One region of the Nonomuraea sp. 10N515B genome, then DNA from elsewhere that is predicted to be linked to it. Evidence: predicted binding sites of a transcription regulator. Region 1 holds the regulator's gene; the other holds the start of a gene.
What was found. The regulator LexA, encoded in region 1, represses DNA repair genes until DNA is damaged. The targets are predictions, from matches to a motif close to TCGAACANNTGTTCGA.

Region 1 (14,463 bases):
TGGTCATCTACCTGGTGCATACCGCTTCGCGCTTGTTCCTTATAAAGGGATCGGGCGAATTTCCCTCACGCTGCAAACACCGCACGCCGAGCTGTTTCAGCTGCAGCCGCTGGTGGAGCCGCAGCCCTCGCAGACGTAGCAGCTGCCCGCGGGACGCATCTTGGTGCCGCAGGTCATGCAGAGCGGCGCGTCGGCCGTGAAGCGCTGGTGGCTCTCCAGCGTCAGCTCCTCCTGGGCCGCCGGAACCGGGTGGGTCTCCTTCGGCTTCTGCTCGATCGGCGCCGACTGGGCCAGCGCCTCGCGGTCCACCGTCTCCTGCAACGCCGCCGGGTCCTCCCCGCGCTGCTGCGCGGCCCGCTCCGCCGCCGAGAAGATGCCCAGGGCCGCCCGCTCCTCGTAGGGCAGGTGGTCCAGGGCCAGGCGGCGGAAGATGTAGTCCATCACCGACGTGGCCATCCGGATGTCCGGGTCGTCCGTCATCCCCGCCGGCTCGAACCGCATGTTCACGAACTTGCTCATGTACGTCTCCAGCGGCACCCCGTACTGGAGTCCGATGGAGATCGCGACGGAGAACGCGTCCATGACGCCCGCCAGGGTCGAACCCTGCTTGGACATCTTGAGGAAGACCTCGCCGAGCCCGTCGTCGGGGTAGGACGAAGCGGTCATGTAACCCTTGGCGCCGCCCACCGTGAAGCGGGTGGTCATGCTCGGCCGCTGGTTGGGCATGCGCCGCCGGGTCGGCCGGTTGATCTCGATGACCTTGACCTCGGGCTCCTTGGCCGCCTCTTCCTTCTTGGCGCCGTTGCCGGCCGACAGCGGCTGGCCGACCTTGCAGTTGTCGCGGTAGACGGCCAGCGCCTTGAGCCCGAGCGTCCAGCCCTCCATATAGACCTGCTCGATGTCGTCGATCGTGGCCGACTCGGGCAGGTTGACCGTCTTGGAGATGGCGCCGGACAGGAACGGCTGCGTGGCCGCCATCATGCGGACGTGTCCCATCGGCGCGATCGCCCGCTCGCCCATCGCGCAGTCGAACACCTCGTAGTGCTCCTTGCGCAGGCCGGGCGCGTCGATGACATGGCTGTGCTCGGCGATGTACTCGACGACGGCCTCGATCTGCTCCTGCTGGTAGCCGAGCTGCTTGAGCGCCCGCGGGATCGTCTGGTTGACGATCTGCATGGAGCCGCCGCCGACGAGCTTCTTGAACTTGACCAGCGCCAGGTCCGGCTCGATGCCGGTCGTGTCGCAGTCCATCATGAGCCCGATCGTGCCGGTCGGCGCCAGGAGGCTGGCCTGAGCGTTCCGGTAGCCGTTCTTCTCGCCGAGCTTGAGGCACTCCGCCCACTGGCGCGACGCCTCAGCGTGGATCTTGGCGTCCATCGAGCCGATCGTGCGCATGGAGTCATTCGCCGCCGAGTGCTTGCGCATGACGCGCTTGTGCGGCTCGGCGTTCCTGGCATAACCGTCGTACGGCCCCACGACCCCCGCCAGCTCGGCGCTGCGGCGGTAGGACACGCCGGTCATCAGCGACGTGATCGCCCCCGCCACGGCACGGCCGCCGTCGGAGTCGTAGGCGTGGCCGGTCGCCATCAGCAGCGCACCCAGGTTGGCGTAGCCGATGCCGAGCTGCCGGTACGCCCGCGTGGTCTCGCCGATCTTCTCGGTCGGGAAGTCGGCGAACGTGATCGAGATGTCCATCGCGGTGATGATCAGCTCGGTCAGCTTGACGAAGTCGGCGACGTTGAAGGAGTTGTCGTCCTTCAGGAACTTCAGCAGGTTGATGCTGGCCAGGTTGCAGGAGGAGTTGTCCAGGTGGACGTATTCGCTGCACGGGTTGCTGGCGGTGATCCGCCCCGTTTCCGGGGTGGTGTGCCAGTCGTTGATCGTGTCGTCGTACTGCAGACCCGGGTCGGCGCATTCCCAGGCGGCCTTGGCCATCTTGCGGAACAGGTCCTGGGCGTCGACCGTCTCGATCACCTCGCCGGTGAGGCGAGCGCGCAGGCCGAACTTCTCGCCCTTCTCGACGGCCCGCATGAACTCATCCGAGACGCGCACCGAGTTGTTGGCGTTCTGGTATTGGACGGAGACGATGTCCTTGCCGCCCAGGTCCATGTCGAACCCGGCGTCCCGCAGCGCGCGGATCTTGTCCTCCTCGCGCGCCTTGGTCTCGATGAACTCCTCGATGTCGGGGTGATCGACGTCGAGCACGACCATCTTGGCCGCCCGGCGGGTGGCGCCACCGGACTTGATCGTCCCCGCGGACGCGTCGGCGCCGCGCATGAAGCTCACCGGCCCGCTCGCGGTGCCACCGCTCGACAGCAACTCCTTCGAGGAACGGATCCGGGACAGGTTGACCCCCGACCCCGAGCCGCCCTTGAAGATCACACCCTCTTCCTTGTACCACTCCAGGATCGACTCCATCTGGTCGTCCACGGAGAGGATAAAGCAAGCGCTTACTTGCTGAGGTGATTGGGTGCCCACGTTGAACCAGACCGGCGAGTTGAACGCGAACACCTGGTGCGCCAGCGCGTGCTTCAGCTCGTGGTCGAAGATCTCGGCGTCCTCGTCGCCGGCGAAGTAGCCGTGCTCGATGCCGGTACGCGTGTAGACGCCGACGACCCGGTCGATCAGCTGCTTCAGGCTCCACTCGCGCTGCGGGGTGCCCACGGCGCCGCGGAAGTATTTGGTGGTCACGATGTTGGCCGCGTTGACCGACCAGAACGCGGGGAACTCGACGCCCCGCTGCTCGAAGTTGACCGAGCCGTCGCGCCAGTTGGTCATGACGACGTCGCGGCGCTCCCACTGGATCTCGTCATACGGGTGCACGCCGGGCTTGGTGAAGATCCGCTTCATCTTCAGCCCCTTACGCGGACGCTTGCCCCCGCGCGCTACTGAACCGCTGGCCGTCTCCGTCATGACTCCCCCTTCTCCGCCTTCAACTGTTTGATCTCGGCCTCGAAGTCCGCCAGGCTCTCGAAACCGCGATACACCGATGCGAAACGCAGGTAGGCCACCTCGTCGAGCTCCCGCAGCGGGCCCAGGATCGCCAGCCCCACCTCGTTGGAGGGGATCTCGGCCGCACCCTTGGCCCTGATGGCCTCTTCCACCCGCTGTCCGAGCTGCGCCAGTGAGTCCTCGCTGACCGGTCTTCCCTGGCAGGCCCGCCGTACGCCCGCGACGACCTTGTCCCGCGAGAACGGCTCCGTCACTCCGCTGCGCTTGCTCACCATGAGCAGCACGGTCTCCTGCGTGGTGAACCGGCGCCCGCACTCCGGGCAGGTGCGCCGGCGCCTGATGGCCGCGCCGTCGTCCGTCGAGCGGCTGTCGATGACCCTGGTGTCAGGGTGGCGACAGAACGGACAGTGCACGCTTCGCCTCCTCGACCTGCGGCCACCACACACGCAAATGGGTTGTGACGGGACGCTCACGCACGCTCCACGGCTGGCCATGGAGCGGTCACGGAAACACAAGGTGTGGTGAACTACATCGGTGTAACTACTAGATGTTGTGGTCCAACCGTAGAAGCGCGCGACCATGAACGCAAGTTGGGCGGGCCCATCCGGCTGAAGTCGCTGATCAGCCCACGGTCATCTGGAGCCTCGGGCGTGTCGGCCTTCCCGGATGGCAGGATGGAGGCGCGGCCGTGTCACATGTATTGCTAACGGTCACGGGCGTGAACAAACCTCACAACGTTACCGCAGGCCGCTTCCTGTTCGGTCCATCCCGCAGGCACCGCGCCGCAGCGCCTTCACGCCGCCCGCCTTGGGCGTTGTCACCTCACGAGACGACACCCTCGACGTTGCCACCCGCACGACGTTGCCACCCGCACGACGTTGCCACCCGCACGACGTCGTCAGGATCCGCGCCGATCAGCGCACCACCCCGGCGATGTCCCTCGGGACATAGAGGCGCGTGCCGGGATGGATGATCGAGTCGGGGAGCCCGTTCAGGCGCTTGATCTCCGCGACCACGGCTCCGGGATCTTCGCCTCCGGAGAGCACGTCGGCGATGGCCCAGAGCGTGTCCCCCTGGCGGACCTCCACCCACGGCAGCCCGGCAGTGCTGGGAACGACGACCTTCACCGCCGCATGGCTGACGGCACGTGTGCCGAGCCAGAACCCGCCCAGGGACAGTAACGCCACCGCCACCACCAGCACGGCCCGTCCTCGGCGCGTCAGCCGCACCGGCGGCGCGGCGCGACGCTCAAGCCGCGACGCCGCGCGACGATCATGTCGCGCACCGGCCCTGCGCTTCCACCGGCGATCAGCGCTCTTCGCGCCGCCGCCGCCTCCCCGCCGGCGACGCGACCCAGGCGTTCCCGGCCCGACTCCCGCCGCCGGCTTGGCCCGCATCCTGCCCGCGACCGACCCGCCACGCCTCTTGCCCATCCCGGGCCCGCCGCGCTCCACACCACGACCGATCCCAGCACGAGTCCCGGCCCCGCCGCTGCTCGCGGCGCCGCCCAGCCTTGCACCAGCTCCAGCGCCGCTGCCGCCCGCGCTGCCGCCCCGCCTCGCACCAGCTCCAGCGTCCCCGCCTCCCACAATGCCGCCTAGCCTCGCGCCAGTCCCAGCGCCACTCAGCCGCGCATCAGTCCCAACGCTGCCCGACCTCGTACCAGCCCCAACACCGCCGCTCCGCGCGGCACCGCCCTGCCTCGCAACTGTGCCAGCGCCGCCGCTGCCCGCACTGCCGCCCTGCCTCGCAATGGTCCCAGCGCCGCCACTTTCCGCGATGCCGCCCAGTCTCGCACCGGTCCCATCGCCGCCCAGGCTCGCACCAGCCCCGCCGCTACCCGCGGCCTCGCCCAGGCTCGCACCAGCCCCAGCGCCCGCGGCGTCGCCCAGCCTCGCACCAGCCTCGCCGCCGCCCGCACTGCTGCCCCGCCTCGCACCAGTCCCAGCGCCGCCGCCAGCAGCGCCGCCCGACCTCGTGCCAGTCGCCTGTCTTCCGCGGGGTGTGCCACCGCCGGGCCCCGCATTCGCCCCGAGCCTGCCGCGCCCCGCGGCAGCGCCGGGGCTCCCGCCGGTTCCAGGCCCTCCCCGACCCGTACCGGCTCCGTGCTCTCGGCGACCCTGGCCGCTCGATGCGGGGGTGTCGTCCGCATTCGTCCCTGGATGCGGCGGTGGGACGAGGCGCAGGCGAGGCCTCCCCCGACCCCGGGACGCCGCCGCGTCCGGCGAGGGCCCTCCGCGCCTCGCCCCATCACTCGAACGGAGCCCCAACCTCTTACCGGAATTTCCACGGGAAGCGATCTCGGTCCGCGTATTGTCTCCCCGTCGGTCCTTACTCTGCGTAGCATCGGCAATGAGGGTGAGCCGCTTGGCGTCTTCGCTGGTCGTGTTCGTGTTTGTGGTCGTTCGCATGGATGACCTCCTGCCGTGTGGCCTGAGGAAAAGGCCGAATAAAGATCAGCAAATCGAACACGGTGTCGATCGAACTCCCGTACGATGTTGTACACCACACTGGCGACAATTTCGAGGAAGACTCGAACAATTGTTTGAAGATGATCTTCAACAGCGATAACGTCGCTGTGTGCGACATCGAGACCACAGAACGGCAGGTCCGCCGGTGAGGCGGGCGGCCGGGCGAGGAGGCAGGGCATGACCGAGCGGGATGACGCAAACGGGGTCAGCGACCTCGCGGTGCGCAGACGTGACTCTCTGGGCCTGACGCCCAGGCAGCGCAAGATCCTCGAAGTGATTCGCGACTCGGTGCAACAGCGCGGCTATCCGCCCTCCATGCGGGAAATCGGCGAAGCGGTGCAGCTGACGAGCACGTCCAGCGTGTCCCATCAGCTGACGGCGCTGCAGCGCAAGGGTTACCTCAGACGCGACCCGCACCGGCCGCGCGCCCTTGAGGTGCGCCTGCCGGGCGAGCCGGTGTTGTGGGTGGACCCGGACGCTGCGGATGACGAGGCGACGATCAGCCGTCCCACGGCCGCCTACGTCCCGCTCGTCGGCCGCATCGCCGCCGGTGGTCCGATCCTGGCCGAGGAGAGCGTCGAGGACGTCTTCGCGCTGCCCAAGCAGCTCGTCGGCGAAGGCACGCTGTTCCTCCTTCAGGTCGCCGGTGACTCCATGATCGAGGCCGCCATCGCCGACGGCGACTGGGTGGTCGTCCGCCAGCAGCCGGTGGCGGAGAGCGGCGACATCGTGGCCGCCATGATCGAAGGAGAGGCCACCGTCAAGACCTTCAAGCGCAAGGACGGCCATGTCTGGCTCGTCCCGCACAACACCAATTACGAGCCCATCCCCGGTGACGAGGCCACCGTCCTGGGCAAGGTCGTAGCGGTTCTGCGCCGGCTCTGACCAGGTCGGCGGCTTGGGCGCGCGTCACCTCGCCGCGCCGCGTTCCGGCGCGCGCCACAACATGCACTGACGGGGCACGGCACCGCACCGCCGACCTCGCCGGCTCGCTTCGCGGCGCGCGCGACTCGGAGCGCAGCACACGAACCGTCGTGTGGCACGCGAACCATCACCCGGCACACGAGCCGTCGCGCCCGGCGGCGCGTCGGAGGCCACGTGCGCGCACGGGCCCCCGACGTCAGCCCCACAGCCCCAAAGGCGGGCGTCACTCCAGGATGAAGCTGGCGCTGTCCCGGAAGGCGCTGGTCCCGTCGTTCCGCTCGAGCCACACCTGTCCGCCCCGATGTCGCACGAAATACCCGGGGAAGTTCACCGACTCGAACGAGACCGTGCCCGAGCCCTCGAGCCCGCCCCGCCGGTGGAAACTGGCGTCGGCGTTGAACAGGCTCGTGCCGTCGCGCCGCTCCACCCACGCCTCATGGTTGCGATGCCGCAGGTAATACCCGGGAAAATTGGTCGACTCCAGCGACACCGTCCCCGTCCCGGACAGCCCCGTGACGATCCTGAACTGGGAGTCCGCCAGTGGCGTGACGTTCGCCTCCAGGCGGGCCCTGTAGTCGTAGTGCCTGATCGCCGATCCCGGCGTGTCGTACGACATGAGCCGCACCGGCGTCGCCCCATCCGGCACCGGGATGCCGAAGTCCGGAGTGCCGTCCGCCCGCCAGTACACCTTCTGTACGCGGGTCCGCCGGTTGGGATCGTTCAGGGGATCGCCTGAAATATCGCGATAGTTGCGATCATGGTAGACGAGGATGTCGCTCTGCCCGTCTTCCGACGTGGTGAAGGAGTTGTGGCCGGGACCGTACTGGCTGGTCGCGGCGCTGGAGGCGAAGACCGGATTGGAGCTCTTCGTCCAGGCGGACGCCTGGAGCGGGTCCGCTGACGCCGAGGCCGTCAGCAGGCCGAGGCAGTAGTTGGCGTCCGTGGCGCTGGCGGAGTAGGTGAGGAAGAGCCGCCCGTTGCGCTGCAGCACCGAGGGCCCCTCGGCCACCTTGTAGCCCCGGGTCTCCCAGGCCAGCGTGGGCACGGTCAGCCGGGTCGTGGGACCGCTGATCGTCCAGGGGTTGGTGCCCATGCGGGCGATGTAGAGGTTGGAGTTGGTCGCGATGCCCGGCTCCTGCTGGGCCCAGAGCAGGTAGCGCACGCCGTTCGCGACGAAGGTGGTGGCGTCCAGGGAGAAGGTGTCCCAGGGGGTGGTGATCCGTCCCCGCTCGGTCCAGGCGCCGGTCAGCGGGTTGGCGCTGGAGCTCTCCAGGACGTACATCCGGATCCGCCACACGTCGTCGGCCCGGCCCGCCGCGAAGTACACATACCACTTGCCGTTGATGAAGTGGATCTCCGGCGCCCAGATGTGCGCGCCCATCTCGCCGGTAGTGTGCTTGCGCCAGATGACCGTCTCCGGCGCGCTCGCCAGACCCTGGATGGTGGTGGCCCGGCGCAGCACGATGCGGTCGTACTCGGGGACGGTGGCGGTGAAGTAGTAGTAGCCGTCGGTGTGGCGGAAGATGTGCGGGTCGGCGCGCTGGGCGGCCAGTGGGTTGCTGTACTGGACGGCGGGCGAGGCGCCCGCGGGCGTCACGTTGGCGATCACGGCGAGGAGCGTAGCCAGGACGAGGGCGGCGACCCTGCGGAGGGTGGCGTTCATGACAGCGGCGAGGTGACGGTGAAGGAGGCGTCGCCGGCGAACACCGAGCCGGACGCCCACAGGTCCAGCCGCATCTCGTAGTTGTAGTGCCGCAGATAGCGGCCGGGCAGGTTGTAGGACTCGAACGAGATCGTGCCCCCGCCCGCCAGTCCGGCCCGCCCGCAGTACGTGGCGTCGCCCTTGAAGATCGCCGACCCGTCGTCCCGTTGCAGGGTCAGCCGCATGTTGTAATGCCGCAGGTAGTAGCCGGGCTGGTTGACGGCCTGGAAGGAGTAGCAGCCGGCGTGCGCCAGCCCGGCGACGACGGCGAACGTGGCGTCCCTGCGGTCGGCGAGCGGACTGGCGGAGTTGAGCGGGTCCACGTAGGCCAGGTAGTCGCGGTGGCGTACGTACCGGTCGGGGAAGTTGGCCGAGCGCAGCGAGCGGTTGCCGGTGGGCACCGCGGTCGTGTCGCCGACGTCCTCACGCAGCACGGTGAAGTGCCTGGCGGTGCCGGACAGGCCGGCCAGCTCGACCCTGGCGCCGAACGAGGTCAGGTTCGAGCTGTCGGCGTAGTAGTAGCGGCCTCCGGTGTAGTTGTCGAAGTAGATCCGCCACCGGCCGTCCGGCAGCCGCGTCAGCGCCGGGCCCTCCAGGCCCGAGCCCCAACCGGCCCAGTTCCCCGTGCCGGTGAACTGCCAGGGGCCGTTGAGCGAGGTGGCGGTGGCGTGCTCGATGTACTTGGTCGTCTCGTTCTTGAGGAAGTTGTGGTACGTGGAGCCCACCTTGACGACGAAGCTGTCGATGTAGTTCGCCGGAATGCCCAGGGGTGTCGGGGCGCTCCACGACGACAAGGCGCTGTTCGCGGCAGTGATCCGGTAGGGCCGGAATTGCCCTGCCGTGCCCGTCGTGGACGCCGAGTAGATCACGTGGACGCTGCCGTCGGAGTCCCTGAACCACTCCGGCGCCCAGGTGCTGCCGGTGGCGCCGTTCAGGCCGACGGTGACGTTGCGGAGAAAGGTCCAGGTCACGGAGTCGGCGCTGCGGGCGAAGCCGATGGTGTCGCCGGTCCAGTTGGTGGTGTAGACGAGGTAATAGTAGCCGTCGGTGTGCCGCAGCACGCTCGGGTCGCGGATCAGGCCGGACGGCGGGGTGTACGCATTGGCGCGGACGAGGGTGAAGGTGGTGGCGTTCACCGAGTCGTAGACGTACATGTTGGACTCGCTGCTGTTGGTGAACGCGGTCATCAGGTAATGCGGCGCCGGCCCGGCGGCGTGGGCCGCCCCGGGTGCGAACACGACGGCCGCGATGGCGGCGAGCAGCGCGACGACGCCGGTTAACGCCTTTCGAGTGACTCCACGTGTACGCATCCGCGGCCCCTCTGTGATGTTAGCGCTAACATTTCACCACGCCGACGAGGGCGCGGTGATCGCATTCGTACCCCAGGGGCGATCCGCCGTCAATCCCCAGCGGTGTACAGGTCGTGCGCGGCCTTGATCGCCTGGTCGGCGAAGTCGAGCACGTCATGCCGCCGTTCGAACGGGGAGCCGTACAGCGAGCGCCGGGGTGTGCCGAAGTGCTCGCCCAGCCCCGAGACCAGGCACCCGAGCGAGGGCTCCGCGGTGTCGTCCGCCCGCAGCCGCAGCGCCTCGTCGATCACGCGGTGCCAGCGCTCGGGGAACGTTTTCCGCGCGTGCCGCGCCGCGCCCGTCTTGGACGTGAGCTCGCCCGTCGCGAGCGTGTAGTGCAGCCGGGAGACGCCCGTGACGATCCACACGGTGGCGTACGGGCCCAGCGAGGCCAGCCCCCACGGCGAGAACAGGTGGGAAGCCCGGGTCACCAGGCGCCGCCAGTAGCGGTCGAGGTTGGCGTCGGTCCAGGCGGCGAGGACGGCGGGATCGGTCCAGATGTCGAGGTCCCCCGCCTTGGGACCGCGGCAGGTCACCCCGTGGCGGGCCAGCGTATGCCAGGTGACCGGGTTGAGGCCGCCCTGGGGGTTGAGCTTGCCGGCGTGGGCCTGCGGGCGCGCCCCGAGGTCCAAGGGGTTGCGACGGAGGTCGTCCCAGGTCACGTAGACGCCTTCGAACGGGTGGGCGCCGAGGCTGGTGTGGATGCGCTCCAGGGTCTCGATCGGCGGCCCGGCGGCCGTGACCGCGACGAAGTCCACGTCGCTCGTGGCCGGCCGGTAGTCATCCAGCGCCGCTGACCCCTCGAGGTAGAGCCCTTCGATGAGCCCGGGAGCCGCCGCGTCGGCCACTGACAGGTATGTCTCGACAATCGCGTCGATCTTCGGGTGGGGCGTCATCACCGCTCAGCCTGCCACAATCGACGCCGCCGCCTCATCACAATCTAAAATCCTAGAATGTCCAGGTGAATACCGCATACTGCCTAGAAGACCTCAAGGCACGAAATGATGGATTTAAATGGGCAAAGGCGGGTCCAGGGATCATTCCCGCCTGGATAGCCGACATGGACCTGCCCACCGCGCCCGAGGTCATCGAGGCGCTGCGCCGGCGGGCCGGCGCCGACCTCGGCTATCCGGCCTGGCTGGACAAGCCCAACGCGGGGCCGCTGGCGGAGGCGTTCGCCGAGCGCATGGCGGGCCGGTACGGCTGGTCGCCCGACCCCTCGCAGGTACGTTCGTTCAACGACCTCAACCAGGCACTCCAGGTCCTGCTCCATGTCTGGACCAAGCCCGGCGACGGGGTGGCCGTGCACACTCCCGCCTACCATCCGTTCCTCACGACGCTGCAGGTCATGGAGCGCCCCTTGCACGCCATCCAGGCCGAGCCCGACGGCGATTCGTGGCGCTTCGAGGTGCCCGACCTGTCGGGCTGCCGGGTGCTGCTCTTGGTCAACCCGCACAATCCGACCGGCCGGGTGTTCACTCGCGAGGAGCTGACCCACCTGGCCGAGCAGGCCGAACGCCACGATCTGCTCGTGATCGCGGACGAGATCCACGCCGACCTGACCTTCGAGCCGCACCGGCACATCCCGTTCGCCACGATCCTCCCCGAACGCACCGTCACCCTCACGTCCGCGACGAAGGCGTTCAACCTGGGCGGCATCCGCGTCTCGGTCGCCCACCTCGGGCACCAGGGGGTCCGCAAGGCCCTGGAGGCGCAGCCGCCCTTCCTGTACGGCTCCGCCAACCTGTTCGGGGTCGAGGCGACGGTGGCGGCGTGGCGGCATGGGGACGCCTGGTTGGACGGGGTTCGCCTCCTGCTGGATCGTCACCGGCACACGATCGCCGCCCGCCTGCCCAGCACCTTCGGCTATCGGCTTCCTCAGGCGACGTATCTGGCGTGGCTGCATGTGGGGCGGACGGGGATGGCGGAGGTCATCGAACGGGAGGCCAAGGTGCTACTGACGGACGGGGAGGGCTTCGGGCCCGGTGGGGCGGAGTACGTCCGCCTGAACTTCGCCACCAGCGAGCCCGTCCTCGCCGAGATCCTCGACCGCCTGTCCAGCCTCCGCTGACCCCGGCCCGGCCACGCCCCATGGCGCCCCCACCCGGCGGCACCGCTCCCAGACAGGCGACTCCCGGCCTGACGCCGAGCCAGGCTTGGGGCCGCGGGGCGCCGTGGCACGTGGGTGCGGTCGCACGTGAGCGCCGTCCCACGTGAGCGCCGTCCCACGTGCGGCGCCGTCCCACGTGCGGCGCCGCAGACCGTCAGGCGCAGCCCCGCGCGGGGCGTCAGGGCAGGGGTGGCAGGTCGGGCGGGGTGGCGGGCGGGTTCTCCGCCAGGGCGGCAAGCGCGAGCTCGATCGCCTTGTCCAGCTGCGGATCCCGCCCCGCCGCCCGATCCTGCGGCGTGATCACCACCTCGATGTCCGGATCAACCCCATAGTTCTCCACACCCCATCCAGGCCCGTCGAGCCAGAACGAGTACCGGGGCTGGGTGACCCGGGTCCCGTCGACCAGGTTGTACCGGGAGTCGATCCCGATCACCCCACCCCACGTCCGCGTCCCCACCAGCGGCCCGATGCCGCGGTTCTTGATCCCAGCGCTCACGATGTCCCCGTCCGAGCCCGCGAACTCGTCCGTGATCGTCACGATCGGTCCCCGCGGGGAGTCCATCGGATACCGCCGGGGTTCGTACCCGCGCGCCCGCGCCCACCCGGTGACCTTGCGGGACAGCTTCTCCAGGATCAGTTCCGACAGGTGCCCGCCGCCGTTGTGCCGCACGTCCACGATCAGCCCGTCGAAGGCCATCTCGGTACGCAGGTCGCGATGGAACTGCGCCCACCCTGTTCCCACCATGTCCGGCACGTGCAGATACCCGAGCCGCCCGTCCGACGCCTCCCGCACCAGCGTCCGCCGGCCCTCCACCCAGTCGTGGTAACGCAGCGGCGTCTCGTCCGCGATCGGGCTGACCACGACGCGGCGCGGGTCGCCGCCGGAGGCGGGCCGGACGGTGAGCTCGATGGGCTGGTTCGCGGTGCCGGCCAGGAGGGCGAGCGGCCCGCGTACGGGATCGACCGGACGCCCGCCCACCGCGATGATCGCGTCGCCCGGACGGACGGCGACGCCGGGGGCGAGCAGGGGCGAGCGGGCGGCGTGGTCGGAGGACTCGCCGGGCAGGATGCGCTCGACCCGCCACACGCCGTCGGCGTCCCTGGTCAGGTCGGCGCCGAGCAGCCCCTGGCGGCGGCGCGGGTCGGAGCCGCCGTTGGGGGCGGCGGCGTAGGCGTGGGAGGTGCCCAGTTCGCCCTGCGCCTCCCAGAGCAGGTCGATCAGCTCCGAGTGGGCGCCGATGCGCTCGACGAACGGCGCGTACCGGTCGAGCACGCCCTGCCAGTCGACGCCGCCCATGTCCGCACGCCAGAAGTGGTCGCGCATGAGCCGACCGGCCTCGTGGAAGCCCTGCCGCCACTCGGCGACCGGGTCGATCTGGATGGTGATCCGGTCCAGGTCGATGGTGACGACCTCGTCGCCCTCGGTGGCGGCGCGGGTCTGCAGGCCGTTCTTGCCGTTGGTGACGAGCCTGGTGCCGTCGCCGCTGACCTGGAACGAGCGCACTTCCTTGCCCAGCTCGCTCTTGGCCCGCTTCTTCAGGTCGTATCGCTCCAGCACCATCTCCTGCGACGGCTCGTCCCCGTGCTGCCCGGTGAGCGGGTATCGCAGCCAGAGCAGGGCGTCCTTGGCGGTACGCAGGTTGCCGTAGCGTCCGGCGGGCACCGGCACGGGCACCACGCGCGAGCCGAGCCCGTCAGGGTCCACCTCGGTCCGCGGCGGCGCGTCGTCCTGCTTGTCGTCCTTGTTCGGCTTGTCGTCCTCGCCGTTGAAGCCCCGCCCCTGCAACGACGGGTCGAACGGCGACGGCGTGCCGGCCTGCAGCGGCACGATGTACGGCCGGCACCCGTAGAGGAAGGACATGTCGAAGACGTGGGAGTCGTACACGGGGTCGAACGTCCGCGCCGACAGGAACGCCAGATACTTGCCGTCCTTGGTGAAGACCGGGTCGTAGTCGTCGAACCGCACCGGCGTCACGTCGATCACCGACGTGCCGTCCACCCGGCCCATCTTGATCTGCGACAGCGGGCGCTGGTGCGGATGCTCCCAGGCCAGCCAGCGTGAGTCGGGCGAGAACGTCAGTCCGCTGAGGTCTCCCTGCGTGGTGCGGTCGAGCTCCCGGAGATCGCCGGACTCGAGGTCGACGACCAGCAGCCGCCCGTCGTGCGTGGCGACGGCCGCGTGTTTGCCGTCGGGCGCGGCCTCCAGCTCCAGCACCCGGCCGAGCTGCCCGGTGGCCAGCATGCGGATCTCGCCGCCGGGCGTGCCGATCTCCAGCCCGTCCTCGCCACTGACGTCCGACACCCAGATGGCGCGCCCGTCGCCGTCGAGAACGCGTGGCAGCCGTACGCGAACGCCCGGCTGGACACGCAGCGCACCCGCCGGGCCGTCACGGTGGGGCACCCAGTGCGCGGTGCCGCGGATCTCGACCACGCTGGCCCGCCCGGTGGCGTCGGGCGCATAGGAGCCGGCCCGCGTGGGCGCCGGCCGCCTGGCCCGCCCCGGCCGCGGCCCACCGAGCCGGACATCCAGCCGGTGGGGCTCCGCGTCCAGGCTCTCCAGCAACCACAGGTCCCCGGCGTGGCTGTAGATCACCCGCTGTCCGTCGGCGGTGGCGTGGCGGGCGTAGAACTCCTCGTGGGAGCTGTGCTTGCGCAGGTCGGAGCCGTCCGGCAGGGCGGAGTAGAGGTTCCCGGTCCCGTCGAGGTCGGCCAGGAAGACGATCCTGTCCCCCACCCAGCTGACGGACCAGTATTGCGCCGTGCTGTCGGCGAACAACCGGGCGAACTCCCCGCTCCCGTCGGCGTCCACCCAGATCTTGCCCGCGGTCCCGCCCCGGTATCGCTTCCACTGCGACGGCTCGCGCCACATCGCCGACACGGTGGCGACCCGCCCGTCGCTGACGGCGACGTCGCTGGCCCATCCGTACGGCAGCCGCGTCCCCGGTCCCCCGTCGA
Region 2 (14,463 bases), on a different contig from region 1:
TGCTGCACAAGTGGTTCGGCAGGACGGGGCTCAAGCTGCCCTCGTCCCTCCCGCGGGCCGAGGGATGCCCCTGATCTCGGGGGACCGCCCGCACGCTCGGCGATCTTCCGGCAGGATGCGGGTATGCCTTTCTGGCCCTCCCCCATTTCGACCAGAGACGTGGCGGGTTCGGGCGTGCGTCCTGCCTGGCCGGCGGCCCAGGACGGCCGGGTGTGGTGGACGGAGGAGCGCCCAGGTGAGGGCGGGCGCACCACGCTCATGTGCCGGGCCGTCGATGGCACCTGCCGTGAGCTGCTTCCTGCGCCCTGGAGCGCGCACACCAGGGTCCACGAGGACGGCGGCCGCCCCTACGCCGTGACCCCTGCGGGTGACGTGGTCTTCGCCAACCACGAGGATCAGCGCCTCTACCTTCTGGGAGATAACGGCGAGCCGAAACCTCTCACACCGGAGGGCTGGCGCTACGCCGACCTGCTCGTCCACGACGGCCAGGTGTGGTGCGTACGCGAGCGGCACGCCGAGGACGGCAAGGTCACCCGGGCCGTGGTGTCGGTCCCGCTGGACGGCGGCGACGTCCGCGAATGGGCCACCGGTTGCGACTTCTACGCCTCCCCCGCCGTTTCGCCCGACGGGCGGCATCTGGCCTACGTCTGCTGGAACCATCCACGCAGACCATGGGACGGCACCGAGCTACGCGTCACCTCCCTGTCGGGCGGAGACGCGTGGACCGTGCGGGGCGGCGCGTCGGAGTCCGTGCTGGCGCCTACGTGGAAGAACGACTCCCGCCTCTACCTCGTCTCCGACTCCTCCGGCTGGTGGAACCTCTACGAGGTCGGCCTGCACGGCGACGGCGCGCAGGCGCTCTGCCCGGCAGAAGAGGAGTTCACCCCTGCGCCGCGGCTCCTGGGCGGCAGGCCGTACACCGTGCTCGGGGATGGGCGACTGGCCGTCCTGCACGGGCACGCCGACCTGCGTCTGGGCGTGCTCGACCCGGCGTCGGGCACGCTCACCGACCTCGACGTGCCCTACCGCGGGTGGGACGGGACACTGGCCGCCGACGGCGCGACCGTGACCGGGATCGCCTACGCCCCCACCGTTCCCCGGACCGTCGTCAGCGTGGACACTCCCTCGGCTCGGAGCCGGGCGCTGCGGCAGGACATCGAACGGTTGCCGGACCCGGCCTTCCTGCCCGTGCCGCAGGCGGTGCGGGTGCCGCGCTCGGGCGAGGACGTTCACGCCTTCCTCTACCCGCCGTACGATCCGGCCGCCGAAGGCGGAGTGCCGCCCTACGTGATCTTCGTGCACGGGGGGCCGGTCGAGCACGCCGACACCGCGCTCGACCTGGAGAAGGCGTTCCTGACCTCGCGCGGCGTCGGCGTGCTCGACCTCAACTACAGCGGCTCGACGGGCTATGGAAGGGCCTACCGCGAGCGGCTGAAGGGGCAGTGGGGACTGCTGGACGTGGCGGACACGATCGCCGCCGCCGCATGGCTGGCCGCCGAGGGCCTGGCCGACCCGGCCAGAATCGCGGTACGCGGTGGGAGCGCAGGCGGCTGGACGGTGATGGCCGCCTGCTGCCGCTCCGATGTGTTCGCCGGCGGCGTGGCCTACTACGGCATCAGCATGCTGGGCCCGCTCGCCGCACACACCCACGACTTCGCCTCACGTTACGTGGAGTGGCTGGTCGGACCGGAAGACCCGCAGGTCTACGCCGCTCGCGAGCCGCTCGGCCTCGTCGAGGGCGTCTCCTGCCCCATGCTGTTGATGCAGGGGCTCGACGATCCCGTGGTGCCGCCTGAGCAGTCCGAGGCCTTCGCGGACGCGCTGTCAGAGCGTGGGGTCGCCTGCACGTATCTCGCCTTCGACGGCGAGTCGCACGGTTTCCGCCGCACCGAGACCCGCACCGCCGCCCTGGCCGCCGAACTGGCCTTCTACCAGCAGATCTTCACCGTAACGGGCTGATTACTGAACGGGCTCATGCTCAACGGGCGAACTCCGTGGCGCGCGACTCCCGTACGACCGTGATCCGGATCTGCCCGGGGTAGGTGAGCTCCTCCTCGACCTGCTTGGCCACGTCCCTGGCGATCACTTGGGCCTGGATGTCGTCGATCGCGTCCGGCTTGACCATGACCCGGATCTCCCGCCCGGCCTGCATGGCGAACACTTTCTCCACGCCCTCGTACGACTGCGCGATCTCCTCCAGCCGCTCCAGCCGCTTGACGTACGCCTCCAGGGACTCGCGGCGGGCGCCGGGCCGGCTGCCGCTGATCGCGTCGGCGGCCTGCGTGAGCACCGCTTCGACGGTGCGTACCTCGACCTCGTTGTGGTGCGCCTCGATGGCGTGCACCACGTCCTCCTCCTCGCCGTAGCGGCGGGCGATCTCCGCGCCGATCAGCGCGTGGCTGCCCTCGACCTCATGCGTGAGCGCCTTGCCGATGTCGTGCAGGAGGGCGCAGCGCTTCATCAGCGTCTGGTTCATCTTCAGCTCGGCGGCCATGATCCCGGCGATGTGCGCGGACTCAATGAGGTGCTTCAGCACGTTCTGCCCGTACGAGGTGCGGTATCTCAGCTGTCCGAGCAGCAGCGTCAGCTCCGGATGCATGTCGGTGATGCCCAGCTCCACCAGGGCGTCCTCACCGGCCCGCGCACACAGGTCCTGCACCTCCTGGCGGCTGCGGTCGTGCGCCTCCTCGATGCGCTGCGGATGGATGCGGCCGTCGAGCACGAGCTTCTCCAGCGTCAGCCGCGCCGTCTCCCGCCTGACCGGGTCGAAGCAGGACAACAACACGGCCTCGGGGGTGTCATCGATGATGAGATTCACCCCGGTGGTCGACTCGAAGGCCCGGATGTTGCGGCCCTCGCGGCCGATGATGCGGCCCTTCATCTCGTCTCCGGGCAGGTGCAGCACGCTGACGACCGACTCCGCCGTCTGCTCCGCCGCGAGCCGCTGCACGGCCAGCGTCACGATCTTGGTCGCCCGCTTCTCGCCCTCCTTGCGGGCATCGCCCTCGATCTCTCTGACGATCAGCGCGGCCTCGCGCTTGGCCTGGTTTTCGATCTCCTTGACCAGCTCGGACTTGGCCTGGTTGGTGGTCAGCCCGGCGACCCGCTCCAAGATGACCCGGCGCTGCTCCTCGACCTGGAGCAACTCCTCGCGCCGGTCGGCGAGCTCGATCTCGGTCTCGGCCAGTTTCCTGTCCCGCTCGGTCTGCCGTCTGGCCTCCTCATCCAGCCGCTGCTCCCGCTCGGCCAGCCTGGCCTCCCGGCGTTCGAGGTCGGCACGCAGCTCCTTGAGCTCGGACTTGAGTATCCGGCTCTCCTGCTCGACCTCGCGGCGCATCTGCGCGGCGCTCTCGGCGGCCGCCTCTGACCTGCGCAGGATCTCATCGGCGTCGGTCTCCGCCTTGTGGCGGATCTCCCGCGCCTCCTCACGTGCCTGCTCGATCTCCTCGTGCACGGCCTGCAGCTGCTCGGGGCTCGGCTTCACCCCCGCTTTCGGCACGCTGCCGGAGGTGCGGCGTATGACGACGAGAAGCGCGACGATCATCCCGAACGCGAGCACGAGCACCGCCACCATCAGCACCACGACCAGCGGCCCCATGTGCGCCCTGCCCTCCTCGCGTCGTCAACACCTCATAACGCGGACCAAACATGGGAGGGGTCACAAGCGCGCCACGCAGAGCCCGTTCGGCGCCGGGATCGATGTCAAGCCAAGGCTGACCGGGCGTCGACTGGGACAGCCGACACCTTGCCCGCCTCGATCAACCAAGCTCGTTCGTCCGTCGTTCACCGGTATGGCAATCCGCGCTGCGCGGAGTAACTCCCTCACTGCCGTCGAGGTTATGCGTCGAACTGGTCACGAGCAAGCAAACGCATCATCAAGCGTGTCTTACAGGCCTGCAGCTCCACATTCGACCCGATCTCCCCCATTAATGCCGGTATTGCCCCCATCCGAGCCCGTCAGCCCCCTACGACCAGGCATTCCGGGGACCACGGCGATGGTGGGTGACCTGCTCCGACACAGCCGCAGCGGGGGTCCCAATCCCTGCGAAAGAGCCGAAAAAGGTGAACGAAACGCAAACTCCCGATCTTTGCCCTGGGAGGGAGAGAGCGGAGCGCCAGAAGTCAGGGGAAGTCAGCTTCGAGATCGATGCCTTCCTCCTCCAGGGCTTCCCGGATGACGCGGTAGGCCACGCCGGAGGAGTAGCCCTTGCGGGCGAGCATGCCCGCGAGACGGCGGGTGCGCGTCTGCGGGTCCAGGGATCGGGTGGCGGCGAGCTTACGGTCGACCAGCCGACGGGCCGTCTCCGCCTCCTGGTCGGGATCCAGGCGCTCCACGGCTTCCTTCACCGTGTCGTTGTCCACACCCCGGTGCCGCAACTCAGCCGCCAGCGCACGTCGGGCCAGGCCGCGGCCATGGTGGCGGGAATCGACCCAGGCCTCCGCGAACGCCTCGTCATTGATCAGGCCCAGCTCGGAGAACCGGCTCAGCACCGCTTCGCCCGCCTCCGCCGGGACATCCCGTTTGCGCAGGGCCTCGGCGAGCTGGGCCCGCGTCTTGGGAGCCATCGTGAGGAGACGGAGACAGATGGCCCGGGCCACCGACTCCGGGTCGGCATTGGGTCCGGCTCCGGCAGGGCTATCAGCGTCGGGTCCCTCAGGCATGCTGCCACGATCCCGTCCGCCGGAGCGGCTCCTCCGCCCTCGCCTCTTGGATCGGCCACCGAAGACACCGTCGGATCCGCCATCGAAGCGAGCGTCGGATTCGCGGCCTTTACGCGCTCGTTGGGTGCCGCCGTCCGCCGGCTGCTGTGCGAACCAACTGCTGCCAGCCAGCACTTCGGAGTGCCACCCGCTGTCCCCATGCTTCCCACCTCCAGGTTCTTCCCAGCGGGACGCCTCATCGCGGGACGCTTCCTCGCCAGCGTCTGCTTTGGACGGGCCCGCCTGTCCAGCTGGGGCGTGGGTATGCGGGCCGCCTGCGGCCATGCTCCTAGCGTCTCTGGCATCGGGGACCTGTGCGTCCTCCCGGGACGGCGCGTTCGCCCCCGAGGGCGGGGATCCGGTAGTAGTGGCCTGATCTTCGTCGGGTCCTGGATCAGAGCCATCAGGTGACGCCTCCGAGGGCTGGAGACGGTTGCGGTGCTCGCGCCATTCTTCTATCGACGGCCAGCCATCCGACGTCGAACGAGCCAGATCTCGTCCGCGCGACCATGCGTCGTTCGGCGGGCTACCCACAAGCACCCCAGGCGCGGGACTGGTCGGGCCAGGCACCCCGGGGCCGGGGCGCCTGTGGCCAGTTCGTTTCACTCATGGGCGGACGATCAGACGTCACCCGGCTTGGGAGTGGACTTCGAGCCGCGACCCGAAGGCGCCGCGGCCGGGGCCGGAGCGGCGGCGGACTCGGCGGGGGTGTCGAGGCGGGGGCCCACGCCCAGCTTGTCCTTGATCTTCTTTTCGATCTCGTTGGCCATGTCAGGGTGGTTCTTCAGGAAGTTGCGGGCGTTTTCCTTGCCCTGACCGAGCTGGTCGCCCTCGTACGTGTACCACGCCCCGGACTTGCGGACGAAGCCGTGCTCCACGCCCATGTCGATGAGGCCGCCCTCACGGGAGATGCCCACGCCGTAGAGGATGTCGAAGTCGGCGACGCGGAAAGGCGGCGCCATCTTGTTCTTCACGACCTTGACCCTGGTGCGGTTGCCGACCGCCTCCGTGCCGTCCTTGAGCGTCTCGATGCGACGAATGTCCAGTCTCACCGAAGCGTAGAACTTGAGAGCCTTTCCGCCCGTTGTGGTCTCAGGCGACCCGAACATCACGCCGATCTTCTCGCGGAGCTGGTTGATGAAGATGGCGGTGGTGCCGGTGCTGCTGAGGGCGCCGGCGACCTTGCGCAGAGCCTGGGACATGAGGCGGGCCTGGAGGCCGACGTGGCTGTCGCCCATCTCGCCCTCGATCTCGGCCTTGGGCACGAGCGCGGCCACCGAGTCGATGACGATGATGTCCACGGCGCCGGACCTGATCAGCATGTCGGCGATCTCGAGCGCCTGCTCGCCCGTGTCGGGCTGGGAGACCAGCAGGGCGTCGGTGTCGACTCCCAGCTTCTTGGCGTATTCGGGGTCGAGGGCGTGCTCGGCGTCGATGAACGCCGCGATGCCGCCGGCCCGCTGGGCGTTGGCCACCGCGTGCAGGGCGACCGTGGTCTTACCGGAGGACTCGGGGCCGTAGATCTCGACGATGCGGCCGCGGGGCAGGCCGCCGATGCCGAGTGCCACGTCAAGAGAGATCGACCCTGTGGGGATCACCTCGATGGGAGCTCGGGCGTCGTCGCCCAGGCGCATCACTGAGCCCTTGCCGAACTGCCGCTCGATCTGAGCGAGCGCGGTCTCGAGGGCCTTCTCGCGGTCGTTGATAGCCATGGGAACTCCCCCTGGAGGGTCGTGGTCCGATCAGTCGAGTGAAAAGCTACGGCCTGCCACCGACATTTTTCTGCGACTGCCGGGGAAGACGTGGCTCGGCGTGGTCCCATCGTAGCCGAACGGCTGTTCGATCACATCAGGAACACGCGGGAACACGGGCCGCCGTCAAACCGGCCGTCCGCGGGGCGGCGAGGAGGCGCGGGGGCCACCTGAAACAGCTCCGGGCGGGCCGTGCCCCGGGGCGTCCCGATGACATTCACGACGGTTGGCGCCTGCGTGTTGTCATGCGGGGTGAGCTGGGGAGACTCAGTGCAGGGGCGAGGGTTGGAGGCGGCGACGTGGCGAGCGGCTACACCGGGGAACGGCGCGCTCATCTCGAGGCGCTCGCCGAGTTGCTGCCCAACCAGGGACTGGTGAGCCGCCTGGTGGGCGGTGACGATCCGGTGTTGTGGGTGTGGCACCCCGACACGGGTCGGCAGACGATCATCTTCGCCACGCCGACGGCGCAAGGATGGCAGTTTCTGTGGTCGAGCGGAGGCCACGGTCGCGCGGACGATCTGGAGCGTACGGCCGGCGCGCTGCGGGAGACCCTGGGCTCAGCGCAGCTTGGGTGAGACGTCCTCCACCTGGCAGACGGCCCGCCAGACGGTCTTGGCGCTCTCCCCGTCGTTCAGCGCCTGCATGACCGTGCGTCCGCCGAGCGGGGCGATCACGTAGTCGCGGGCCCACGACTCGGCGTACGTCTCACCGAAATGAACCTTCATCCGTCTCCAGAACTCCGTCAACCGCATGGACCAAGTATGGAATCGCGCGAAGGGTGGGTAAGACAACCGCATGCCAAAGACCGCCAAGTCTTCACCCCCGAAGTCCGCCAAGACGAAGGCCAACCGGAGCAGGCGCCGCCGATTACTGCTCACGCTGCGCCTCGCCGTACAGAAGGAGAAAGCCGAGCGATCAGAGAGGCATGCCGGTATCAGACAGGAGCCCCGTGCGGGCAGGCCGCGTACGCGCAGGGCGTCGCGGCGTTAGCTCACAACACCCGCGCGCCGTACATCTCACCGAGATGGTCGGCGAGCAGCTCCAGCCGGGCGCCATCGGGGTCCTTGAAGTAAATGGAGGCGCCGCTCTCTATCTGGTGCGGCACGCCGGCCATCTCCAGCTTCCCGCGCAACCGCTCCCACGTGGCGGGATCGACCGAGATCGCGATGTGGTGCAGCCCGCCGAGCACCTCCTGGTAGGGGCCCAGGTCGAGCCCGGGGAAGTCGAAGAACGCGAGCAGGTTGCCGTTGCCGATGTCGAAGAAGAAGTGGTTCGAGCCTTTGTAGTCGCGGTTCTCGATGATCTCCGTGAGCGGGAACTCCAGGAGGTCCTGGTAGAACTGGATGGTGCGCTCCACATTGGACGACAGCAGGGCGATGTGGTGCAGCCCGCGCGCGCTGCTCGATGGTCGGCGCGGTAAGACATAGCGCTGCCTGATTTCCGCTCGGCGGGCTTCGATGGCCGCGTAATCAATGGTCACGGTCGCTGTATGTCCGCCAGAACCCCGCCTCAATCGCACGCTGCCGCGCCAATGCGATTTCTGTCGGTGGCGCGAGGCAGTATGTCCTGGTGAGCTCGCTAGCCCAGTTCAGCCAGATGACCAGGCAATGGTTCGCTGGAGCCTTCCAAGCGCCCACGGCCGCCCAAGAGGGGGCGTGGGAGTCGATCTCGCGTGGCGACAACACCCTGGTCGTCGCGCCCACCGGGTCGGGCAAGACGCTGGCGGCGTTCCTGTGGTCGCTCGACCGGCTTGCGGCAGCGCCGCCCAAAGAGCCGCTCAAAGGGCCGGCCGGGCGCAAGGGGACGCGGGTGCTCTACGTGTCGCCGCTCAAGGCGCTGGCCGTCGACGTGGAGCGCAACCTGCGCGCGCCGTTGGCCGGGCTCAAGCAGACGGCGCGGCGGCTCGGGCTGCCCGTGCCGGAGATCTCGGTGGCGATCCGCTCCGGCGACACCCCCGCTGAGGACCGCAGGAGGTTCGCGGCGAAACCGTCCGACATCCTGATCACGACGCCGGAGTCGCTGTTCCTGCTGCTCACCAGCCAGGCGCGGGAGGCGCTGCGCGAGGTCGAGACGGTGATCGTGGACGAGGTGCACGCGGTCGCGGCCACCAAGCGCGGCGCGCATCTCGCGCTCAGCCTGGAGCGGCTGGACGCGCTGCTCGAGCGGCCCGCGCAGCGGATCGGGCTGTCGGCGACCGTGCGGCCGGTGAGTGAGGTGGCGGCGTTCCTCGGCGGGACCCGGCCGGCCACGGTGGTGCAGCCGCCGGCGGACAAGCGGATCGAGGTCGAGGTCGTGGTCCCGGTCGAGGACATGACCGAAATGGAAGGCCGACCGCGCGCGGAGGGCGACGACTTCGCCCTGGAGACTCCCGAGCCCGCCAACAGGTCGATCTGGCCTCATGTCGAAGAGCGGCTGTTCGATCTGATCGGAGAGCACAGCTCCACGATCGTGTTCGCCAACTCGCGACGGCTGGCCGAGCGGCTGTGCACCAGGCTCAACGAGCTGGCCTACGAGCGGGAGCGTGGCGGCGCCGATGCCGTCGACCTGTCGATCTGGGAGACTGCGCCGGACGAGGGAGCGCCTGCAGGTCCGGGCTGGGAGCCGGGCCAGAGAGCGCCTGCAGGTCCAGGCCAGGAGCCGGGCCAGGGAGCACCTGCAGGTCCGGGCCGGGACCCGGGTCAAGGGGCGCCTGCCGGTTCGCGCTGGGAGCCGCCCAAGCGCACACCCGCCGAGATGATGGCGCAGGCCGGAGGCAGCAAGGGCGTGGTGACGGAGATCGTGCGGGCGCACCATGGCTCGGTCTCCAAGGAGGAGCGGGCGCAGATCGAGGAGGCGCTCAAGTCGGGCCGGCTGCCCGCCGTGGTCGCCACCTCCAGCCTGGAGCTGGGCATCGACATGGGCGCGGTGGACCTGGTCGCGTGTGTGGAGGCGCCACCGAGCGTGGCCAGCGGCCTGCAGCGCATCGGCCGGGCCGGTCACCAGGTGGGCGCGGTCTCCAAAGGCGTGATCTTCCCGAAATACCGCGGCGATCTCGTGCAGACCGCCGTGGTGGCCGAGCGGATGAAGAGCGGCCAGATCGAGGAGCTGCGCTATCCACGTAATCCGCTCGACGTGCTGGCCCAGCAGATCGTGGCGATGACCGCGCTGGAGGAGTGGACGGTCGACGAGCTGGAGTCGGTGGTCAAGCGGGCCGCCCCCTACGCCACGCTGCCGCGCACCGCACTGGAGGCCACGCTTGACATGCTGGCCGGGCGCTACCCGAGCGAGGAGTTCGCCGAGCTGCGCCCGCGCGTCGTGTGGGATCGGGTCACCGGCACGCTCCAGGGTCGGCCCGGCGCCCAGCGGCTGGCGGTGACGAACGGCGGCACGATCCCCGACCGGGGCCTGTTCGGCGTGTTCCTGGTGGGTGAGCGGGCCTCCAGAGTGGGCGAGCTGGACGAGGAGATGGTCTACGAGTCGCGCGTGGGTGACGTGTTCGTGCTGGGCGCCACGTCGTGGCGGATCGAGGACATCACCGCCGACCGGGTGCTCGTCTCGCCCGCCCCCGGTCAGCCGGGCAAGCTGCCGTTCTGGCACGGCGACGCGCCGGGGCGGCCGGCCGAGCTGGGGCAGGCGATCGGGCAGTTCCTGCGCGAGCAGGCCAAGGACGATTCGACGGAGCGGATGCGGGCGGCTGGTCTGGACGAATACGCGGCGGGCAACCTGCTGGCCTATCTGCGGGAGCAGCGGGAGGCCACCGGCTACGTGCCCGACGACCGCACGTTGCTGGTCGAGCGCTTCCACGACGAGCTCGGTGACTGGCGGGTGGTGATCCACTCCCCCTACGGCGCGCGGGTGCACGCCCCGTGGGCGCTGGCGATCAACCGGCGGCTGCGCGAGCGTTACGGGGTCGATGTGCAGGCCGTGCACTCCGACGACGGCATCGTGCTGCGCATCCCGGACACGCTGGCCGAGCCGCCCACCGACGTAGCCGCGTTCGACGCCGAGGAGATCGAGCAGATCGTCACCGAGGAGCTGGGCGGGTCGGCCATGTTCGCCTCCCGGTTCAGGGAGTGCGCGGGGCGGGCGCTGCTGCTGCCACGCCGCGTGCCCGGCCGGCGCAGCCCGCTGTGGCAGCAGCGGCAGCGGGCGGCCCACCTGCTGGGTGTGGCCTCACAGTACGCGTCGTTCCCGATCGTGCTGGAGACGATGCGCGAGTGCCTGCAGGACGTCTTCGACGTGCCGGGGCTGGTGCGGCTCATGCGGGACATCGCGGTGCGCAAGGTGCGGCTGGTGGAGGTGGAGACCTCGCAGGCCTCGCCGTTCGCCGCGTCGCTGCTGTTCCACTACGTGGGCGCGTTCATGTACGAGGGGGACGCGCCGCTGGCCGAGCGCCGGGCGCAGGCCCTGGCGCTGGACACCACGCTGCTGGCGGAGCTGCTCGGCCAGGCCGACCTGCGCGAGTTGCTCGACCCCGACGTGATCTCCGACAGCGAGCGGGAGCTGGCCAGGCTCGACCGGCCGCTGCGCGACGTGGAGGACCTCGCGGACCTGCTGCGCTCGCACGGACCGCTGCTGGCGCCCGACGTGAGCGTACGCGGCGGCGACCCGGCCTGGCTGGAGGAGCTCGTACGCGCGCGACGAGCCATCAAGGTGCGGATCGCGGGCGAGGAGCAGTGGGCGGCGATCGAGGACGCGGCGCGGATGCGTGACGCGCTGGGCGTGCCGCTGCCCGTGGGGGTGCCGCACGCGTTCCTGGAGCCGGTGGCCGATCCGCTGGCCGACCTGGTGGCGCGGCACGCCCGCACCCGCGGCCCCTTCCACGTCGGCACGGCGGCGGCCCGTTTCGGGCTCGGCGTGGCCGTGGTGACCGACGCCCTGCGGCGGCTGGCCGCGTCCGGGCGGGTCGTCAGCGGGGAGTTCCGGCCTGGCGGGCGGGGTGAGGAGTGGTGCGACGCCGGGGTGCTGCGGATGTTGCGGCGCCGGTCGCTGGCCCGGCTGCGGAAGGAGGTCGAGCCGGTCGCCCCCGAGACGCTTGCCCTGTTCCTGCCTGTCTGGCACGGCATCACCGGCACGGGCGGTCCGGCATCCGCGGGCCCCGGCTGGGCAGGACCGGGCGCCTCGGCTGGGCAGGGCGGGGCCGGTGGCTTCGGGACGCGGGGCGGAGCGGGGGCGGCGCGCGCCATGGACTCGCTGGTCCGCTCCATCGAGCAGCTTCAGGGAGCCGCTGTGCCCGCGTCCGCACTGGAGACGCTCGTGTTGCCGTCGCGGGTGCCGGGCTATCATCCGGCGCTGCTCGACGAGCTGACCTCGTCGGGCGAGGTCATGTGGGTCGGGCAGGGAACGCTGCCGGGCGGTGACGGGTGGGTGTCGCTCTACTTCGCCGACACGGCGCCGCTGCTGCTGCCGGAGCCTGCCGAGATCACGACGACGCCGGTGCACGAACGGGTGCTCGAGGTGCTGGGGGGCGGCGGTGCGCTGTTCTTCCGCGGCATCTCCGACCAGCTGGGGTCGCTGGACGACCAGACGCTGGTGTCCGCGCTGTGGGACCTGGTGTGGTCGGGGCGGGTGTCCGGGGACACGCTGGCGCCGCTGCGGGCCACGCTCGGCACCGGACGTCCCGCGCACCGGCCGGCCACGACGCGGCGGCGCCGGGCGGTGCTGCCGACCAGGAGCGGGCCGCCGACCGTGGCCGGGCGGTGGTGGCTGCTGCCCGCACCGGCCGCCGACGCGACCCAGCGGGCCCAGGCGCAGGCCGAGGTCCTGCTCGAACGGCACGGGGTGGTGACCCGGGGTGCGGTGACGTCGGAACGGCTGCCGGGGGGCTTCACACCCATTTATCAGGTCTTGCGGGCGTACGAGGAGAGCGGCCGGTGCCGCCGGGGTTACTTCGTGGAGGGTCTCGGGGGCGCCCAGTTCGCCCAGCCCGGGGCGGTGGACCGGATGCGCGCGATGGCTCCCGGCATCGCCCCGACGGGCGGCGACGGGTTCGGGCAGGGTGCCAGCGGTGGGGGCTTTGGCGGGTCGGCCGGGGGGTCGCGGGCCGTGGTGCTGGCCGCCGCCGACCCGGCCAGCCCGTACGGCGCCGCGCTCCCCTGGCCGCAGCATCCCGGCGACGTCGGCCACAAGCCTGGCCGGAAGGCCGGGTCGCTGGTCGTGCTGGTCGACGGCCACCTGGTGCTCTACGTCGAACGGGGCGGCAAGACGCTGCTGTCGTTCACCGACGGCGACCGGCTGCAGCCCGCCGTGGACGCGCTGGCCCTCGCCGTGCGTGACGGGGCGCTCGGGAAGCTGACAGTCGAGCGGGCCGACGGCGCCTCCATCATCGAGTCGCCGCTGGCGGCGGCGCTGGAGGCGGCCGGCTTCCACCCGACGCCCCGAGGGCTGCGCCTGCGCGCCTGACCTGCCCAATGCCAGCCGGGCCACCGCCACGACGAAGGCCTAGAGACCTACGTGGCCGGCGGCCCGGCGTGAGCGGGCGGCCGGCGTGAGCGGGCGGCCGGCGTGAGCGGCGGTCAGCAGCCTGGGGTGGTGGGGAAGGTCGCCCAGAAGGTCACGGGGTTGGCGTATTCGGCGCCCTTGACCATACGCCCGGCCCGCCACTCGAAGGCGTAGACGTACACATTCCGGTACGGGCGCCCGTCCGCGGTCGTGAAGTCGCCGTCCGCCTGGACGAACGACGTGGTCCCCGCCGCGGACACGCTCGTCTTGACGTTGACGAGGTCGATGCGACCGAAGAGCGCGAACGCGTTCTTGACGTATCCGAGCACCTGCTCCTTACCCGTGAAACGGGAAGCGTCCTCCCGGCGGCCGGAGAAGGACAGCGGCAGCGTCAGCGTGGCATCGGGGTCCAGCAGCGCCGACACGGTTGCGAGGTCCTCGCGCTCGAGTGCCGAGATGAACGCCGCGGTCCGGCGTTCGGTGCCCCCGTTGTCCCGGGCGAGGGCGGGCGCTGCGGTGCCGATCACGGCGAGGGCGAGTGCGAGTGCGGCGGTGACCATGATGGGCCGAATTCTTATGACGCTCCGATTGAGACTTAGTATCTTATGATCCGCAGTATCGCCATGCCGTGCTCAATAGACTGGGAGGTATGGAGCAGGGCTCGCTCAGGGAGCGCAAGCAGCAACGGTCCCGTGAGGCGATCATCGAGGCGGCCTACGTGCTGTTCGAGGAGCGCGGCTTCGACAAGGTCACGGTCGCCGACATCGCCGAGCGCGCCGAGGTCGGGCGGGCCACCTTCTTCCGCTACTTCGGAGACAAGCAGGAGGTCGTCTTCGCCGACGGGGGCGATCTCGAAGCGGTGCTGGCGGAGGCTACGGAGATCACCGCGGACCGGCCGATCGGGGACGCACTGCCTGCCGCGCTGGCGGTGGCGCGCCGCATCGTCGCCTCCTACGTGCGCCGGATCACCGCCGAGCCCGCCGCCTACACCCGGCACGAGCGCCTGGTCGCCAGCCATCCCGAGTTGCTCGCCCGCAGCCTCACCAAACAGCGCCGGTACGCCGAGCTCCTGCGCGACCTGCTCGCCGGCCAGGGCGCGAGCCCGGAGATCGCCGCCATCGCGGCGGAGATGGCATTGGCGGCCTACTACGCGGGGAGAGCGCTCGCCGGCGACGATCCGGCACGGCTGCCGGCCGCAGTGGAGTCCGTCTTCGACCGGCTCTCCTAGCGTCGGGATGCACGGCACCGGTCTGTGGATCGTGCGCCACGCCAACGCGGGAAACTGAGTGCATGGGTCCCCTGAAGCGCTTACGCGCGGACGTCAGCACCGGCAAGAACCTCGAGATCTACCTGACGGCGCTCATCGCGCTGGTCGTCGGCGTGCTCGGCGTCTTCAGCGTCGTCAACCCGCAGGTCGTGAGCGCCGCGATCCTGGCCACGCTGGCCCTGGTCGCGGTGAACGCGCTCGGCCCCCGCCACCAGGTCGCCGACCTCGAAGCGCGGGTCGCCGACCTCAACCGCCTGGTGGAAGCGAAGCTGGCCGGCGACGCCTTCCTGACCACCGTGCGGCAGGGGCTCGACGAGCGGGTCG

Region 2: recA (recombinase RecA) is a predicted target of LexA. The motif match lies at 6,529-6,544, and genes of this name have one in related genera.

The regions. Positions count from the first base shown of each region.
Region 1 is NZ_JBQQBQ010000006.1:149,750-164,212, forward strand. Features, by position in the region: gene ACTWQA_RS10950 (vitamin B12-dependent ribonucleotide reductase) at 97-2,913, opposite strand; gene nrdR (transcriptional regulator NrdR) at 2,910-3,365, opposite strand; gene ACTWQA_RS10960 (LysM peptidoglycan-binding domain-containing protein) at 3,867-4,154, opposite strand; gene lexA (transcriptional repressor LexA) at 5,601-6,308, shown strand; gene ACTWQA_RS10970 (family 43 glycosylhydrolase) at 6,571-8,010, opposite strand; gene ACTWQA_RS10975 (glycoside hydrolase family 43 protein) at 8,007-9,359, opposite strand; gene ACTWQA_RS10980 (aminoglycoside adenylyltransferase domain-containing protein) at 9,449-10,294, opposite strand; gene ACTWQA_RS10985 (MalY/PatB family protein) at 10,459-11,469, shown strand; gene ACTWQA_RS10990 (S41 family peptidase) at 11,687-14,463, opposite strand, start outside.
Region 2 is NZ_JBQQBQ010000001.1:389,297-403,759, forward strand. Features, by position in the region: gene ACTWQA_RS01745 (glutamate ABC transporter substrate-binding protein) at 1-74, shown strand, start outside; gene ACTWQA_RS01750 (S9 family peptidase) at 124-1,959, shown strand; gene rny (ribonuclease Y) at 1,979-3,598, opposite strand; gene recX (recombination regulator RecX) at 4,123-4,662, opposite strand; gene recA (recombinase RecA) at 5,322-6,413, opposite strand; gene ACTWQA_RS01770 (hypothetical protein) at 6,752-7,027, shown strand; gene ACTWQA_RS01775 (DUF3046 domain-containing protein) at 7,010-7,204, opposite strand; gene ACTWQA_RS01780 (VOC family protein) at 7,444-7,932, opposite strand; gene ACTWQA_RS01785 (Lhr family helicase) at 8,049-12,833, shown strand; gene ACTWQA_RS01790 (nuclear transport factor 2 family protein) at 12,947-13,432, opposite strand; gene ACTWQA_RS01795 (TetR/AcrR family transcriptional regulator) at 13,522-14,100, shown strand; gene ACTWQA_RS01800 (hypothetical protein) at 14,163-14,463, shown strand, end outside.